DNA from 2 places in the Paenibacillus sp. FSL H7-0690 genome. Region 2 is predicted to be linked to the other one. Evidence: a T-box and tRNA genes for the amino acid it is inferred to sense, from the RefSeq annotation. Region 2 holds a T-box; the other holds one or more tRNA genes.
What was found. The T-box of region 2 lies ahead of trpS (tryptophan--tRNA ligase). A T-box ahead of a tRNA ligase gene usually reads a tRNA of that ligase, here a tRNA-Trp.
Positions count from the first base shown of each region.

Region 1: it has a tRNA-Trp gene. The T-box ahead of trpS (tryptophan--tRNA ligase) is inferred to sense a tRNA for this amino acid. The anticodon was not compared.

Region 1 covers NZ_CP150281.1:6,021,571-6,028,635, reverse strand. The annotation lists rRNA gene MHI32_RS26480 (23S ribosomal RNA) at 1-703, shown strand, start outside; tRNA gene MHI32_RS26475 (tRNA-Asn) at 764-839, shown strand; tRNA gene MHI32_RS26470 (tRNA-Ser) at 843-935, shown strand; tRNA gene MHI32_RS26465 (tRNA-Glu) at 954-1,028, shown strand; tRNA gene MHI32_RS26460 (tRNA-Val) at 1,084-1,159, shown strand; tRNA gene MHI32_RS26455 (tRNA-Met) at 1,177-1,253, shown strand; tRNA gene MHI32_RS26450 (tRNA-Asp) at 1,279-1,356, shown strand; tRNA gene MHI32_RS26445 (tRNA-Phe) at 1,367-1,442, shown strand; tRNA gene MHI32_RS26440 (tRNA-Thr) at 1,471-1,546, shown strand; tRNA gene MHI32_RS26435 (tRNA-Tyr) at 1,552-1,637, shown strand; tRNA gene MHI32_RS26430 (tRNA-Trp) at 1,644-1,717, shown strand; tRNA gene MHI32_RS26425 (tRNA-His) at 1,741-1,816, shown strand; tRNA gene MHI32_RS26420 (tRNA-His) at 1,860-1,935, shown strand; tRNA gene MHI32_RS26415 (tRNA-Gln) at 1,955-2,029, shown strand; tRNA gene MHI32_RS26410 (tRNA-Gly) at 2,036-2,110, shown strand; tRNA gene MHI32_RS26405 (tRNA-Cys) at 2,120-2,193, shown strand; tRNA gene MHI32_RS26400 (tRNA-Leu) at 2,208-2,286, shown strand; gene MHI32_RS26395 (AraC family transcriptional regulator) at 2,423-3,178, opposite strand; gene MHI32_RS26390 (BMP family ABC transporter substrate-binding protein) at 3,506-4,645, shown strand; gene MHI32_RS26385 (ABC transporter ATP-binding protein) at 4,763-6,325, shown strand; gene MHI32_RS26380 (ABC transporter permease) at 6,318-7,065, shown strand, end outside.
Region 2 covers NZ_CP150281.1:5,851,735-5,858,799, reverse strand. The annotation lists gene MHI32_RS25760 (M3 family oligoendopeptidase) at 1-1,711, shown strand, start outside; gene MHI32_RS25755 (hypothetical protein) at 2,324-2,734, shown strand; gene MHI32_RS25750 (alpha/beta-type small acid-soluble spore protein) at 2,888-3,118, opposite strand; gene MHI32_RS25745 (aldose 1-epimerase) at 3,319-4,293, opposite strand; T-box leader at 4,428-4,667, shown strand; gene trpS (tryptophan--tRNA ligase) at 4,731-5,717, shown strand; gene MHI32_RS25735 (hypothetical protein) at 5,720-5,908, opposite strand; gene MHI32_RS25730 (metal-dependent hydrolase) at 6,014-7,015, opposite strand.

The DNA.
Region 1 (7,065 bases), 170 kb from region 2:
CTAGGTTCTAACCTAGTACCCTTATCGGGTACGGGGACCGTGTCAGGCGGGCAGTTTGACTGGGGCGGTCGCCTCCTAAAGAGTAACGGAGGCGTTCCAAGGTTCCCTCAGAATGGTTGGAAATCATTCGCAGAGTGCAAAGGCATAAGGGAGCTTGACTGCGAGACCTACAAGTCGAGCAGGGACGAAAGTCGGACTTAGTGATCCGGTGGTACCGCATGGAAGGGCCATCGCTCAACGGATAAAAGCTACCCTGGGGATAACAGGCTTATCTCCCCCAAGAGTCCACATCGACGGGGAGGTTTGGCACCTCGATGTCGGCTCATCGCATCCTGGGGCTGAAGTAGGTCCCAAGGGTTGGGCTGTTCGCCCATTAAAGCGGTACGCGAGCTGGGTTCAGAACGTCGTGAGACAGTTCGGTCCCTATCTGTCGTGGGCGCAGGAAATTTGAGAGGAGCTGTCCTTAGTACGAGAGGACCGGGATGGACGTACCGCTGGTGCACCAGTTGTTCCGCCAGGAGCATGGCTGGGTAGCTACGTACGGACGGGATAAGCGCTGAAAGCATCTAAGCGTGAAGCCCCCCTCAAGATGAGATTTCCCAATTAGTAAGACCCCTTGAAGACGACGAGGTAGATAGGTTGGAGGTGGAAGTGCAGCAATGCATGGAGCTGACCAATACTAATCGGTCGAGGGCTTATCCTATACGTAGAATGCAAATTTGTTTCGGATTCAGTTTTCAGGCATCAAGCCTGGTATGAATATTCCCTGATAGCTCAGTTGGTAGAGCACTCGACTGTTAATCGAGTTGTCACAGGTTCGAGTCCTGTTCGGGGAGCCATATGGAGAGGTGTCCGAGTTTGGCCGAAGGAGCACGATTGGAAATCGTGTAGGCGCCACAAGCGTCTCGAGGGTTCGAATCCCTCTCTCTCCGCCACAAATTTTTAATTAGTATGGCCCGTTGGTCAAGGGGTTAAGACACCTCCCTTTCACGGAGGTAACATGGGTTCGAATCCCATACGGGTCACCAAATTTTCACTTGATTTATCCTAGTGGACTTTGGTACAATAACAATTGTTGTTTATGGAGGCTTAGCTCAGCTGGGAGAGCATCTGCCTTACAAGCAGAGGGTCGGGGGTTCGATCCCCTCAGCCTCCACCATAACATTTTCTTACTGACGCGGGGTGGAGCAGCCCGGTAGCTCGTCGGGCTCATAACCCGAAGGCCGCAGGTTCAAATCCTGCCCCCGCAACCAATTAACTTAAGCAATTATATCTTTTGGAACCGTGGTGTAGTTGGCCTAACATGCCTGCCTGTCACGCAGGAGATCGCGGGTTCGAATCCCGTCGGTTCCGCCATTTTCATCATGGCTCGGTAGCTCAGTCGGTAGAGCAGAGGACTGAAAATCCTCGTGTCGGCGGTTCGATTCCGTCCCGAGCCACCATTTATCATCACAAAAGAATGAGTGCCATGCCGGTGTAGCTCAATTGGTAGAGCAACTGACTTGTAATCAGTAGGTTGGGGGTTCAAGTCCTCTCGCCGGCACCATCCTTGGAGGATTAGCGAAGTGGCCAAACGCATCAGACTGTAAATCTGCTCACGTGAGTGTTCGGTGGTTCGAATCCATCATCCTCCACCAGTTTTTAGGGGCATAGTTTAAAGGTAGAACAACGGTCTCCAAAACCGTTGGTGTGGGTTCAATTCCTGCTGCCCCTGCCAAGTTCTTTCTAAAGTTTAATATGGCGGCCGTGGCGAAGGGGTTAACGCACCGGATTGTGGTTCCGGCATTCGTGGGTTCGAGACCCATCGGCCGCCCCATTTACTTTAAAATGAATAATGGCAACAATATCAACTTAATATGGCGACTGTGGCGAAGGGGTTAACGCACCGGATTGTGGTTCCGGCATTCGTGGGTTCGAGACCCATCAGTCGCCCCATTTTACTTTAAAATGTTATTGGGGATTAGCCAAGCGGTAAGGCAACGGACTTTGACTCCGTCACTCATAGGTTCGAATCCTATATCCCCAGCCATTTTATGCGGACGTGGCTCAGCGGTAGAGCATCGCCTTGCCAAGGCGAGGGTCGCGGGTTCGATTCCCGTCGTCCGCTCCAAGTTTTCATGGCGCCATAGCCAAGTGGTAAGGCAAAGCTCTGCAAAAGCTTTATCCCCAGTTCAAATCTGGGTGGCGCCTCCATTTAGTTCATATGTGCCGGCGTGGCGGAATGGCAGACGCGCTCGACTCAAAATCGAGTGGGAAACCGTGGAGGTTCGAGTCCTCTCGCCGGTATCTTAAAAAGGTTTGTAAGAATGCTTTTATAAGCAATCTTACAAACCTTTTTTCTTTATGTCCTTGGGTTTACAGCAGTAAGCCGTTGAATAGAGAGTTTCTCTATTTCAACGGCTTTTTTTAATCTGATTAGTGATTAACCTGATTGATTATTAATGCGGAATGCTCGCGGAGTAAGACCTATTTCTCGTTTAAACATATTGCAGAATTGGGCATCGTTCACAAAACCTGCAGCAGCAGATACTTCAGAGATTTGCATCTGAGTATGACGTAATAGAGATTTTGCATAATCCAGGCGTTTTAACAGCAAATACCGCAGGGGTGAATACCCGAAACGTTCTTTAAATAGATGGCGAAAACGATCGTAACTATATCCGGACATTTCTGATAGTGTTTCGACGGACAATTTATGGCGATAATGCTCATTCATATAATTAAGGACATATTGTACTCGATCTTCTGTTGGGGATTGATATCCAGAGGCACTAAGAAGCCTCATAAGATGGACGGTAATCTCGCTCATTTGTAGGTTTAGAAGCTCAGAGAATCCGTCTTGCTTGCGTGTAAACTCTGCTTTCATTCGCAGCAGGATTTGAAGAACGGTCTGATCTTTATCATCTTCATATACGCCGAGCAGATTACTCATATTAGGGTGTTCCGAGTGGAAGCCTACAAATAATACATTTGCATCCTCACGGTGGTGCTCGTCATGTTTATGATTGGGTGGCACAAGCGCGAAAGAAGAGGAGCGAAAATGGTAACTTCGTGGGCCAACATTGGTTGTCCCTACCCCCTGTAAATAATAGACTAGTTCGTAGCATTCATGCTGGTGTGGAGGGATATAAGTATTTAGCTCATGTGTGGCACTTACAATATATAGAACACGATCCATGATGATCCTCCAATACTTATGTTTTAGCCGAATCGTACAAAACTATGACCGAAATCATATAATTATTTTTAATAATATTTGTTATGATCGTATCAATAAATCCGAAAGTTCGCAACCTGACTGGCCATCTCGTTCGGAAATAAAGCGGATTATTAATAATAATGGTATTTTTATTGCTATTTTTGAGCCTAAACGTTAAATTTATTACTTTTAATGATACTTTATTTGGAAAAAAGAGAATTTCCATTTGAACCGTGAATTATACAATGGGTGAAGATGGGATTCTGCGGATTACTAACCAACTAAAATTAGGGGTGGAATAGAGTAATGAATAAAAAAGTTCTTTCTTTGTTGTTATTAATGGTGATGGTTCTGGTCACAGCATGTGGGAATAACACGTCCAATAATGGTTCTTCAACGAATACTGGATCCAAAGCGGACGAAGGCGGAGAAACAGGTGCAGGGGATAAACTCAAGGTTGTATTGCTGATTCCGGGGACACTTGGGGATAAATCATTTTTTGATTCCGCTAATAACGGCTTGCAAAAGGTTAAGGATGAACTTGGTGCAGTAACAAAGGTTGTTGAAATGGGCGTTGATAAAACGAAATGGGAGCCTACATTTAACGATATCGCTTCCGAGGATTGGGATGTAATTATTTCTGGCGGTTCTGAAATTACAGAGATGTTTAATGCAACGGCAGAATTGTATCCAGACAAAAAATTCATTAATTATGATACCGACATCGATGAAGCACCAGATAACATGTACAACATGTCTTATGCGACAAATGAAGTATCTTTCTTGGCAGGTGCCGTAGCAGCATTAGCTACACAATCGGATATGCCGAATGCTACCCCTGAGAATGTGATTGGGTTTGTCGGCGGTATGGATATTCCGGGGATTAATGCTTTCTTGGTCGGTTACATTCAAGGTGCTCAGTACGTTGATCCTGATGTAAAAGTGGCTGTGTCGTACGCTGGTGATTTTGTTAACCCTGCAAAAGGTAAGGAGCTGTCTCTAATTCAATATAACTCCGGTGTGGATGTTATTTTTAACGTGGCTGGGGGTACAGGTCTTGGGATCTTTGACGCAGCTAAAGAGAAGAAAAAATATGCAATTGGTGTAGACTCCGATCAGGCAATGTTGATTAACGATACGGATAGTGAAAAAGCAAATCTAATCGTTACTTCATCTATTAAAAAGATTGATACGGCTATTCTAGGTGCAGTGAAGAGATTGCAAGAGGGTACGCTAGAAATGGGCAAACGTGATGTATTGAGCTTTGTAGATGATGGTGTAGGTATTGCTGAGAATGATATTTATAAAAATGTATTCCCGGCTGATCTTCAGGCCAAGGTTGAAGAAGTGAAGCAAAAGCTGATCAATAAAGAAGTTAAAGTGGATAATGCGATGGGGATGGAAACCGCAGAGGTAGAAGCTATTCGTAACGCAGTTAAGCCTTAAGCTTTAAATCTTAAGATCAGTTCTATAGAGTTAAACCTACAGTTGGAGATTCTTCTAGTCAGGGGAATTCCAGCTGTATATTTTTGCAGACCTCCAAGTTGAAAGGCGTTGAGACCTATGTACACAGCTCTGCTGGAAATGCGGGGAATTACCAAGGTATATCCCAATGGCGTCGTTGCAAATAAAGACGTGCATTTTTCTTTACGTGAGGGAGAAATACATGCGATTGCAGGTGAGAACGGTGCAGGTAAATCGACTTTAATGAAGATTATGTTCGGCATGGAAGAGCCAAGTGAAGGCGAGATCTATATCAAGGGTGAAAAAGTAAAGCTGCAATCCGCTCAGGACGCCATTGATAGAGGCATCGGCATGGTCCACCAGCATTTCATGTTGGTACCTTCTTTTACGGTGGCAGAGAATATGGTGCTGGGTATGGAGCCGCGCAGAGGAGTTGGCATTAATTATGCCGAGGCTGTGCGCATGACGGAAGAGACCGCAAGGAAATACAATCTGGCAGTGGATCCAAAGGCAAAAGTAGAGGATCTTACAGTTGGGATGAAACAAAAGGTTGAGATTCTTAAGGCGCTGCTGCGTGGTGCTAAAATTCTGGTGCTTGATGAGCCAACTGCGGTGTTGACTCCACAGGAAACAGAGGAATTGTTCCGCGAGCTTAAGCAATTAAGGGAACAGGGCCATACGATAGTTTTTATTTCGCACAAATTAAAGGAAGTCAAAGCGATTTGCGACAGAATTACGATTATGCGCAGCGGCCGTAGTGAAGGTGTTTTTCAAACACAGGATGTGACAGAACAGGAAATCTCGCGACTAATGGTCGGCAGAGACGTCGTGCTGAAATATGACAAAGAGATTCTGGCTGTTAGTGAGCCAATACTAACGGTGCAGGGACTCAGTGTGAATGATGCAGATGGCAAAGCATTATTGTCGGATATCAATTTTGCGGTACGTGGTGGGCAGATCGTTGGGATTGCTGGTGTAGAAGGCAACGGGCAGACACAGCTCATTGAAGCTCTTACAGGTAGCTTGAGAGGTGTCTCAAGTCAGGGTTCTGTACTAGTGAAGGGAAAGGATATCCGTGAATCGGATATTTTGGATATTCGTAAGCTAGGCGTTTCCTATATACCGGAGGATCGGATGCGGCAAGGGATCGCTAGTGAGGCAAGCATAGCTGATAATCTGCTATCTACTCAGTATCGTACAAAAGCAATGAATAAAGGTCTTTTTTTGAATGGCTCACGAATTGCCAAGCTAGCAGTATCCCTTGTAGAGGAATTTAAAGTCCGCTGTTCAGGACCTTCTCAGCCCATAGGAATGTTGTCAGGTGGTAACATGCAGAAGGTAGTCGTAGCTAGAGAGTGTTCGACTGAACCGCAGCTGCTTATTGCAGAACAGCCGACACGGGGTGTGGATATAGGCGCAGCCCAGTTCATACATCAAAAGTTGTTGGAATTACGTTCAGACGATTGCGCGATTTTGCTAGTGTCGGCAGATTTGAATGAGATCTTGGAGATCAGCGATAGTCTGTTAGTAATGTACGAGGGTAAGATTGTTGCCTTTTTCGAGGAGCCCTCTAAGGTTAGTGAGGAAGAATTAGGTCTTTATATGCTGGGGATTCATCGACAGGACGAGGAGCACATCGGGAGGGCCGTAAATCATGTTTAAAGTTAAATATTTTGAGTACATTCGGACATCGGCGGTAATCGTTATTGCACTCGCTATTGCCTTTCTGATCATCTCTTTGGTCAGTAATCAGCCTGTGAAGACGATTGGTATATTCCTATTAGAGCCGTTATCCAGTAAAGGTCATATTGGTAATGTGATTGAGATGGCGATTCCGCTCATGTTCACTGGGTTGGCAGTATCCTTGTTGTTTCGAGCCAATATGTTCAACCTGGGAGCTGAAGGGATTTTCTATTTCTCCGGTGTTGTAACTTCCGTATTGGCTATTCATTTAACGCTGGACGGCTGGCTGCATCCGATGGTAGCTATTGCTGCAGGTTCAATTGTAGGAGCGTTGCTCTCGGCAATACCTGGTATTCTGAAGGCAAAATGGAATGCTAATGAGTTGGTTACATCCTTAATGTTCAATAATATTTTGTTCGGAGTAGGGCTATACCTACTGAACTATCATCTGCGTGATGCTAAAGCTTTTGCCAATGTATCCTACAAATTCGAGAAAACGGCACTGCTGAGTAAAATGGTCTCGGGCACCCGTATTCATACCGGTCTTATTATCGTTATCGTGCTTATTATTGCAGCTCATCTATTCCTATACAAAACGAAATGGGGATATGAGCTGCGCATGACAGGCATCAACCGGGACTTTGCCCGTTATTCCGGTATGAAGACAGCCAAGGTTATTATTCTCGTCCACTTGATTGCAGGTTTTATCGCAGGTATGG
Region 2 (7,065 bases):
GCTTGAAAAAGATATTTTATCCTTGCAAGGCTTTGTGAAGGATGCTGTGGCACCAACGGATGTTGCGTCTACCAAAGCATTGGATGAGGTTATAGCATTGCTTCAGAGCTGTTCAGGAAGACTTGTGGAGGTCACTTCCTTCGCAGACTGTCTAGGCGCTCAGAATCAGATGGACAAGGGTGCGGTAAGGCTGGCGGCCAAAGTGACAAGCATGCGCGCCGGATTCGAAGGGATCAGCTCGCAATTTAGCAATGTACTTCGTCAGACTACGGACAAGGTATGGGCTGAGTGGATGGCTCGTCCAGAGATTGCTCCTTTAACGTTCGTACTGAGCGAGAGCCGTGATTTGGCCCGTGAGAAGATGAGCCCTGAGCTGGAAAGCTTAGCGTTGGAATTAGCTGTTGACGGATATCATGGATGGAGCGGGCACTATGATACGATTGTGAGCTCGATCAAGATCCCATTTGAGGATGAAGAAGGAACAAAGCTGCTATCTGCTGGCCAAGCTTTTAATAAGCTGGATGATCCAGATCCAAAAGTGCGTCAAACGATGTTCCATAAATGGGAAGAGGCTTGGACTGAAGCGGCAGATAATTGCGCGGATACCTTAAATCACTTAGCAGGCTTCCGCCTGAAGCTCTATAAGGGCAGAGGCTGGGACGATGTTCTGAAAGATCCGCTCAGCATCAATCGTATGACACAGGACACCTTAAATACGATGTGGGACGTGATTACGAATAGCAAACCTATACTTGTGTCCTACCTTCAGCGTAAAGCCAAGCTGCTGGGGCTGGATTCTCTCTCATGGGTCGATGTCGAAGCTCCTGTAGGCAAATCCTCCGGCAAGATCCCTTATGATCAAGCTGCGAAGGATATCGTCACACAGTTCCGTAAATTTAGTCCTAAGATGGCTGAGTTTGCAGAGCGTGCCTTTGATAATAACTGGATCGAGGTTGAGGATCGTAATGGCAAACGTCCTGGTGGATTCTGTACTTCCTTCCCTGAGAGTAAAGAATCACGGATATTCATGACTTACAGCGGTACACCTTCCAATGTTTCAACATTGGCCCATGAGCTGGGACATGCTTATCATTCTTACCTGCTTGATGATCAACCTGTATTTAATCAGAATTATGCAATGAACGTTGCAGAGACCGCTTCAACCTTCGCAGAAGTGATTGTATCTGATGCTCAGGTTAAAGCTGCGGGCAATGCAGAGGAGAAGCTGGCACTGCTTGAAACGAAGATACAGAACAGTGTGGCATTCTTTATGAACATTCACGCTCGATTCTTGTTCGAGACTCGCTTTTATGAGAAACGTAAGGAAGGTCTTGTAAATGCTGAGGAACTGTCCGCTCTGATGGTGGAAGCACAGAAAGAAGCTTTCTGTGGTGTGCTTTCTGAATACCATCCTCACTTCTGGGCGTCGAAGCTGCATTTCTATATCACAGATGTACCTTTCTATAATTTCCCGTACACCGTTGGTTATATGTTCAGTACAGGCTTATATCGTCTGGCATTACAAGAGGGAGCTTCCTTTGCAGACAAATATGATAGCTTGTTGCAGGATACCGGCGTGATGACATTGGAGGATTTGGTGCTCAAACATTTGGGTGTAGATCTGACAAAACCGGATTTCTGGCAAGGAGCTACAGATCTGATTGTGGCTGATATCAACGAGTTCTTGGAGATGACAGAGCATTTAGCATGAAATGTCTAAAATAAGACAAATTTCAGGACACAAAAAATAACGGAATTTCAGTGTGAACACGCAAAGACCCCGGTTAAGGGGTCTTTTTTTAATGCTTAAATGTCGAAAACCCCCGGTTTATAAAAATTAATATACGAATGATCCATGAATTTTGCGCATTACTAGGGATAATAACCCAATTTTGTAGAATAATGTTGTTTGACGTATTTAAGGGGTCTATAATGAGCCTTGAGCCTTATAAAAGGCTTGCATGGAAGACAAATGAGCTCAGCTCAAAAAGCTTAAGTAAGCGCTTACTAAGCCGATTTGTATGAAGAAAACTCGAAGAAGCTAAGCTCACAAAACGATATAAATCGAACCAGAAACTTGGGAAAAGGGGAAGGAGTGGCGGAGGGGAATTTTGGAACTGTAAGAGCGAGAGCGACTGCCTTTGTCTCCGAATTTCACCCGCTATACGCGTAAGAATTCAAGAAATTTGGAGACAACAGCGGCTGGAAGTCCAAACATTCCCCGCAGTGGCGACGGACTCTTAGCCCAAATATTTAGGGTTCGATTTATAAGACGAAGAAAACTCGAAGAAGCTAAGCTCACAAAACTTTTAGGAGGAAAGATATGCTTAAGACAGAACAGCTATCATTAGCAAGACAGATGGATTTGGTGTTTAGGGAACTGCAAGAGGAATTGTCAGGACTATCTTCCGGTACGGTATTTGTGCAAATACGAAATAATACCATTGGCAAATTCGGCATACGTCATCATCCTTTAGCCGGTCGGGGGGGTGGATTCACAGAAGTGAAGGAAGGAATAACGGAGAGCCAGCAGTCTTCTTTTCGTCTAATGGCTCTGGAGAGTCTGAAATACAAACGCCGTTGGACTCATGGTGAGATCAGCTATGAATTTGCTATAAGACAGGGCAAGCTAATCGTAGATGCTACGCTGGAGTCTAATTATAATATGGCGAATCTGATGATTCGATCTCCCCGTAATGCTTACGCCGAGAGTGCTGATCAATTTTTAAGTTAAACGTTTTACATAAAAATTGTTTGCAGCTGGGACTATAGGCTATAAATTAGAAAAACCCCCCACAGCTTCTAGAAGAAGTGTGAGAGGTTTGAAAGCTAGTCGGCAATAGGCTTTTTAAGACCTCTGCCGGATAAAACACTTAAGATAACGATGTTACTGACGACCGGACAGTTGTTGTTCTGCCAGTTGTACTAGACGTTTAGTGATGTAACCTCCCAAAGAACCAGTTTCGCGGGAAGTGTAGTTCCCGTAATAACCGTCAGCTGGGATCGTTACTCCAAGCTCTTGTGCTGCTTCATATTTCAATTGTTGCAACGCTGCATTTGCTTGAGGAACTACAAGGTTATTGGAACGGCTGCTACGACCTTGACCTGCTTGACCCATGTGTGTCACCTCCTTCGCCCGTTGTGAAGATAGTATGAGCGCTAAGAGGCTAATTCATGCATGCTATCGAAAGGTTTTAAGGATGGTAATTATTAGTCGATTAAAAGTAAGGGTAGAAAGCCCAAATAACTAAGCTCGCACAAAAAATCGGCCTTCTCTTACGTAAACGCAAGGGAAGACCGATATAATGTATATCTGCTTTAATTCTCGGGATAGATCATTTCCAGCATAGTGGACAGCTCAAGACTTTGACCTGGTTCTACCTTCAGCAAGCCCGTGAAGGAAGGGTCATCGGAAACGTTAGGAGCATCCGGGAGCCAGGTGTAAGGTTCGATGCACAGAAATTGATCGGCCGGCCCTTTGGTATACAGGACCCAGTGACGGAAATGATTCTCGTCAGCTGTATAACGAAGACCATAACCATCATCGCGTAATAGCAAGGCTTCTACGGGCTGCTTGTCACCAATACGTAGAGCAGTATCAAAATTAGTTCCCTGGAGGTTGATTCCAGAGTTTAGTGAATCTAGATCACCAAGTGGAATTAGATTGCCGCTAGGGAGCAATTCATCGTTTAGTTCATAAATGCTGTTTACGGGCAGCTTGAGATTCCAGCGTTCAGGTTCTCCATCGATCATAAACCAGGTGTGATAGCCGATCCCAAAGGGAATACGATGATCGCCGAGATTTGTAACCTTTAAAGTCTGGCTGAGCCGGGCATCCTGAAGCCTGAATGTCATTTCGAATTTGAGTGGAATGGGAAATTGCTCCATCCAGTGCGGATCATCTTCAGTAAGGAATTCAGTAGTGACTGCACAACCGTCCTCGTCTTCTTCAATATCGCTGACACACCAGGATTGAGTCCGGTGTAGACCATGGATATGATTGTCACCAGCGGTATTCTGGTCAAATTGATAACTTGTACCCTCGAATTGAAATTTTCCTTTACGAATTCTTCCGGGTGGAATTAAGAGCGGGATGCCAAAATGGTAAGGTTTTTGCATAAAGAAAGCTTGATCGCTTTCATCAGGCCGCCGCAGAATTTCCCGTTGTTCTTTTACATCAAACAATGAAATCACGTTGTTTCCTAGTCGCGGCAAAAGCGTGACTTCCAGTTCGCGGCTGTGCAAAATATAAGTATCATAACCGCCCCACTGCCCTTTGGTCACCTGTTTCATGAGATATGCTCCTTTATCGTAACTGTAATCGAATAGAACATGGATAACCTTATCATAACAGATTTATGCGGAAGTGGTTAAGTGATTTGACAACTTCTCTTTATGGTTCTATGATGAAGGCATTAAATTATGATGAGAATGTGATGACGGGGACAAGTAGACAGGAAATGCACCTTCAGAAAGCCGGTGGTTGATGCGAACCGGTAGGACACTCCTGATGAATGGACCCCTGAGCGCCGCGCTTGAACGGGAGCAAGATGCCCTAGTAGACCGGCCGGATCTTCCCCGTTAACGGAAGACTAAGGCTGTTTCCCTTTGACTATACAAAGGTTAAGCAGCGAATAAGGGTGGCACCACGGTCTCACGTCCCTTGCGGATGAGGCTTTTTTTGCGTTCTCGGAAATCGGAAATTACATCTAACGGAGGTCTATATTATGTTGAAAAAAGTAATGTCAGGCATACAACCGAGCGGTTCTCTAACTTTGGGTAACTATATCGGAGCGCTGAAAAATTTTGTGAAGCTGCAAGACGATCATCAATGTTTCTTTATGGTTGTCGATATGCATGCGATCACCGTTGCTCAAGATCCTGCGGCACTGCGTGAGCAGTCTGAAGCTGTAGCTGCACTCTTTATCGCGGCAGGAATTGATCCTGTGCGTTCGAATGTATATATGCAGTCTCATGTGCCTCAGCATGCGGAATTGGGCTGGATCATGACTACGCTAACGGCAATGGGCGAGCTTGAGCGTATGACACAGTTCAAAGATAAATCATCAGGTAAGGATTCAGTTGGTGCGGGGCTATTCGTATATCCTTCTTTAATGGCAGCAGATATTCTTGTTTATAATGCGGATCTTGTGCCAGTAGGTGAAGATCAGAAGCAGCACTTGGAGTTGACCCGTGATTTAGCTGGCCGTTTCAATAACCGTTTTGGCGAATTCTTTACGATTCCTGAACCGTATATCCCTGAAGTGGGCGCACGCATTATGTCTCTGGATGATGGCACTAAAAAAATGAGCAAGAGCAGCCCGAATGCAGGCAGCTATATTGCCCTGTTGGATTCGCCGGATGTGATCCGTAAAAAAATCAGCCGCGCAACGACTGATTCTGGACGTGAAGTGATCTTTGATCCGGCTAACAAGCCAGAGATTAGTAACTTGATGAGTATTTACTCGGAATGTTCTGGGATGTCCCTCCAGCAAATTGCCGATCGTTATGAAGGACAAATGTATGGTGGCTTTAAGAAGGATCTTGGGGAAGTGGTTGTATCCACACTTGAGCCTTTGCAACAAAGATATCATGAAATTCGCAGTTCAGGTGCGATCACTGATATTCTTGCTGAAGGTGCTGAACGTGCACGTATTGTTGCAGCTGAGACGTTGAATGGCGTAAAAGAGCGGATGGGCTTTCTGCCAGCTCGTTAATCTTAGTCAGAGCTTAAGCTTTCCTGTTTGCGTCTAATTCTGGCTTTGAGGATAAATCCCCAGCCAATATTCATTACGCAAAGAAAACCAAGCAGAAGTGCCAGCCAGAAGCTATAGCTGATCGCGATTGAAGCGGCAGTGAGAATAAGAATAGAAGAACAAGCGAACCAAAGTGAGAGTCCTTTACCCATTAAGAGCCTTCCTTTCCGTGTCTGCTAAAATGAATCCCGGAGTATTATAAAATACTCCGGGATTTTTTGTGATTATAGAATAGATCTCTCAGTAAGTCTACAGTTTCATCGTAAAGAACCAGGGTCGATGGAAAATCGTTTGTCGAGCTTATCACTGCTAAGCCAGCCTACATAAGTATTTAAAGGTTTATATTGGTTATCCATAACTAATACAGCCACAAAAGGGTATTGTTTGCGGTGTAAATAACGAACGTCTCCCCAGCGCACCATATATCCTGAAGGAAGCTCCTCCACTTCGGCAACCGCATAAGAGGTGAAATATAGAAAGGACTGAATATCTGGATGCGACTTGGATATTTCCACAGCGGGATGATTCGAGCAGACCGCATGTTTGAACCATTCCAGGCGGTTGTTCAGTAGCTGTCCAACGTCATAGCTGCCGTCTTTTTTCACTTTAACTACGTTCCAGCGTTTAAGTGAAATTGTAGGGATTACAATATAACGTTCACCAGCATTATGGTGTATATCTTTAAGCTTGATGTTTCGTGTAAGGCGGGCATGAACAACCGTTCTCCAAATATAATAAAGAATGGTACAGGCATAAAGCGTAATAAATAAAGGTTTGGGCGGCACAATCCCAGTGATCCAGAGTAGAATAGCTGCGATATGGCTGCCAAAAATAAATGGATCGAAAATGTGGATGATATTCCAGGCAATCCATTTCTCAGTAAATGGACGGGCGGCCTGGGTTCCATAGGTGTTAAACAGATCAGAGAAGACGTGCACGCCTACGCCTATGAAACCCCAGAGTGCAACATGGCTTAAAGCTGCCAAATCAGTAAATCCAAACAGAGGCCCTAAGACTAGGGCAATCAGAGCGGGCCACAAAATTAGAAAAGGCAAGGAGTGTGTGATTCCCCGGTGATTACGAATATATATTGCATTGTCCTTTAGTCTTAATGCGGTATCGGCATCAGGAGCTTGTGAGCCTAAAATCGTAGCCAGCATAACGGCCCCGGCCAGTTTAGGGTCAGAAGCAACGACAGGATCTACGAATGAAAGTCCGGCTAACCCTATGCCCATAACTAAATGTGTAGCGGTGTCCATTGGTCAGTTCTCCTTTGTTGTTCGGAAGTACATTATTAATAATTACCCAA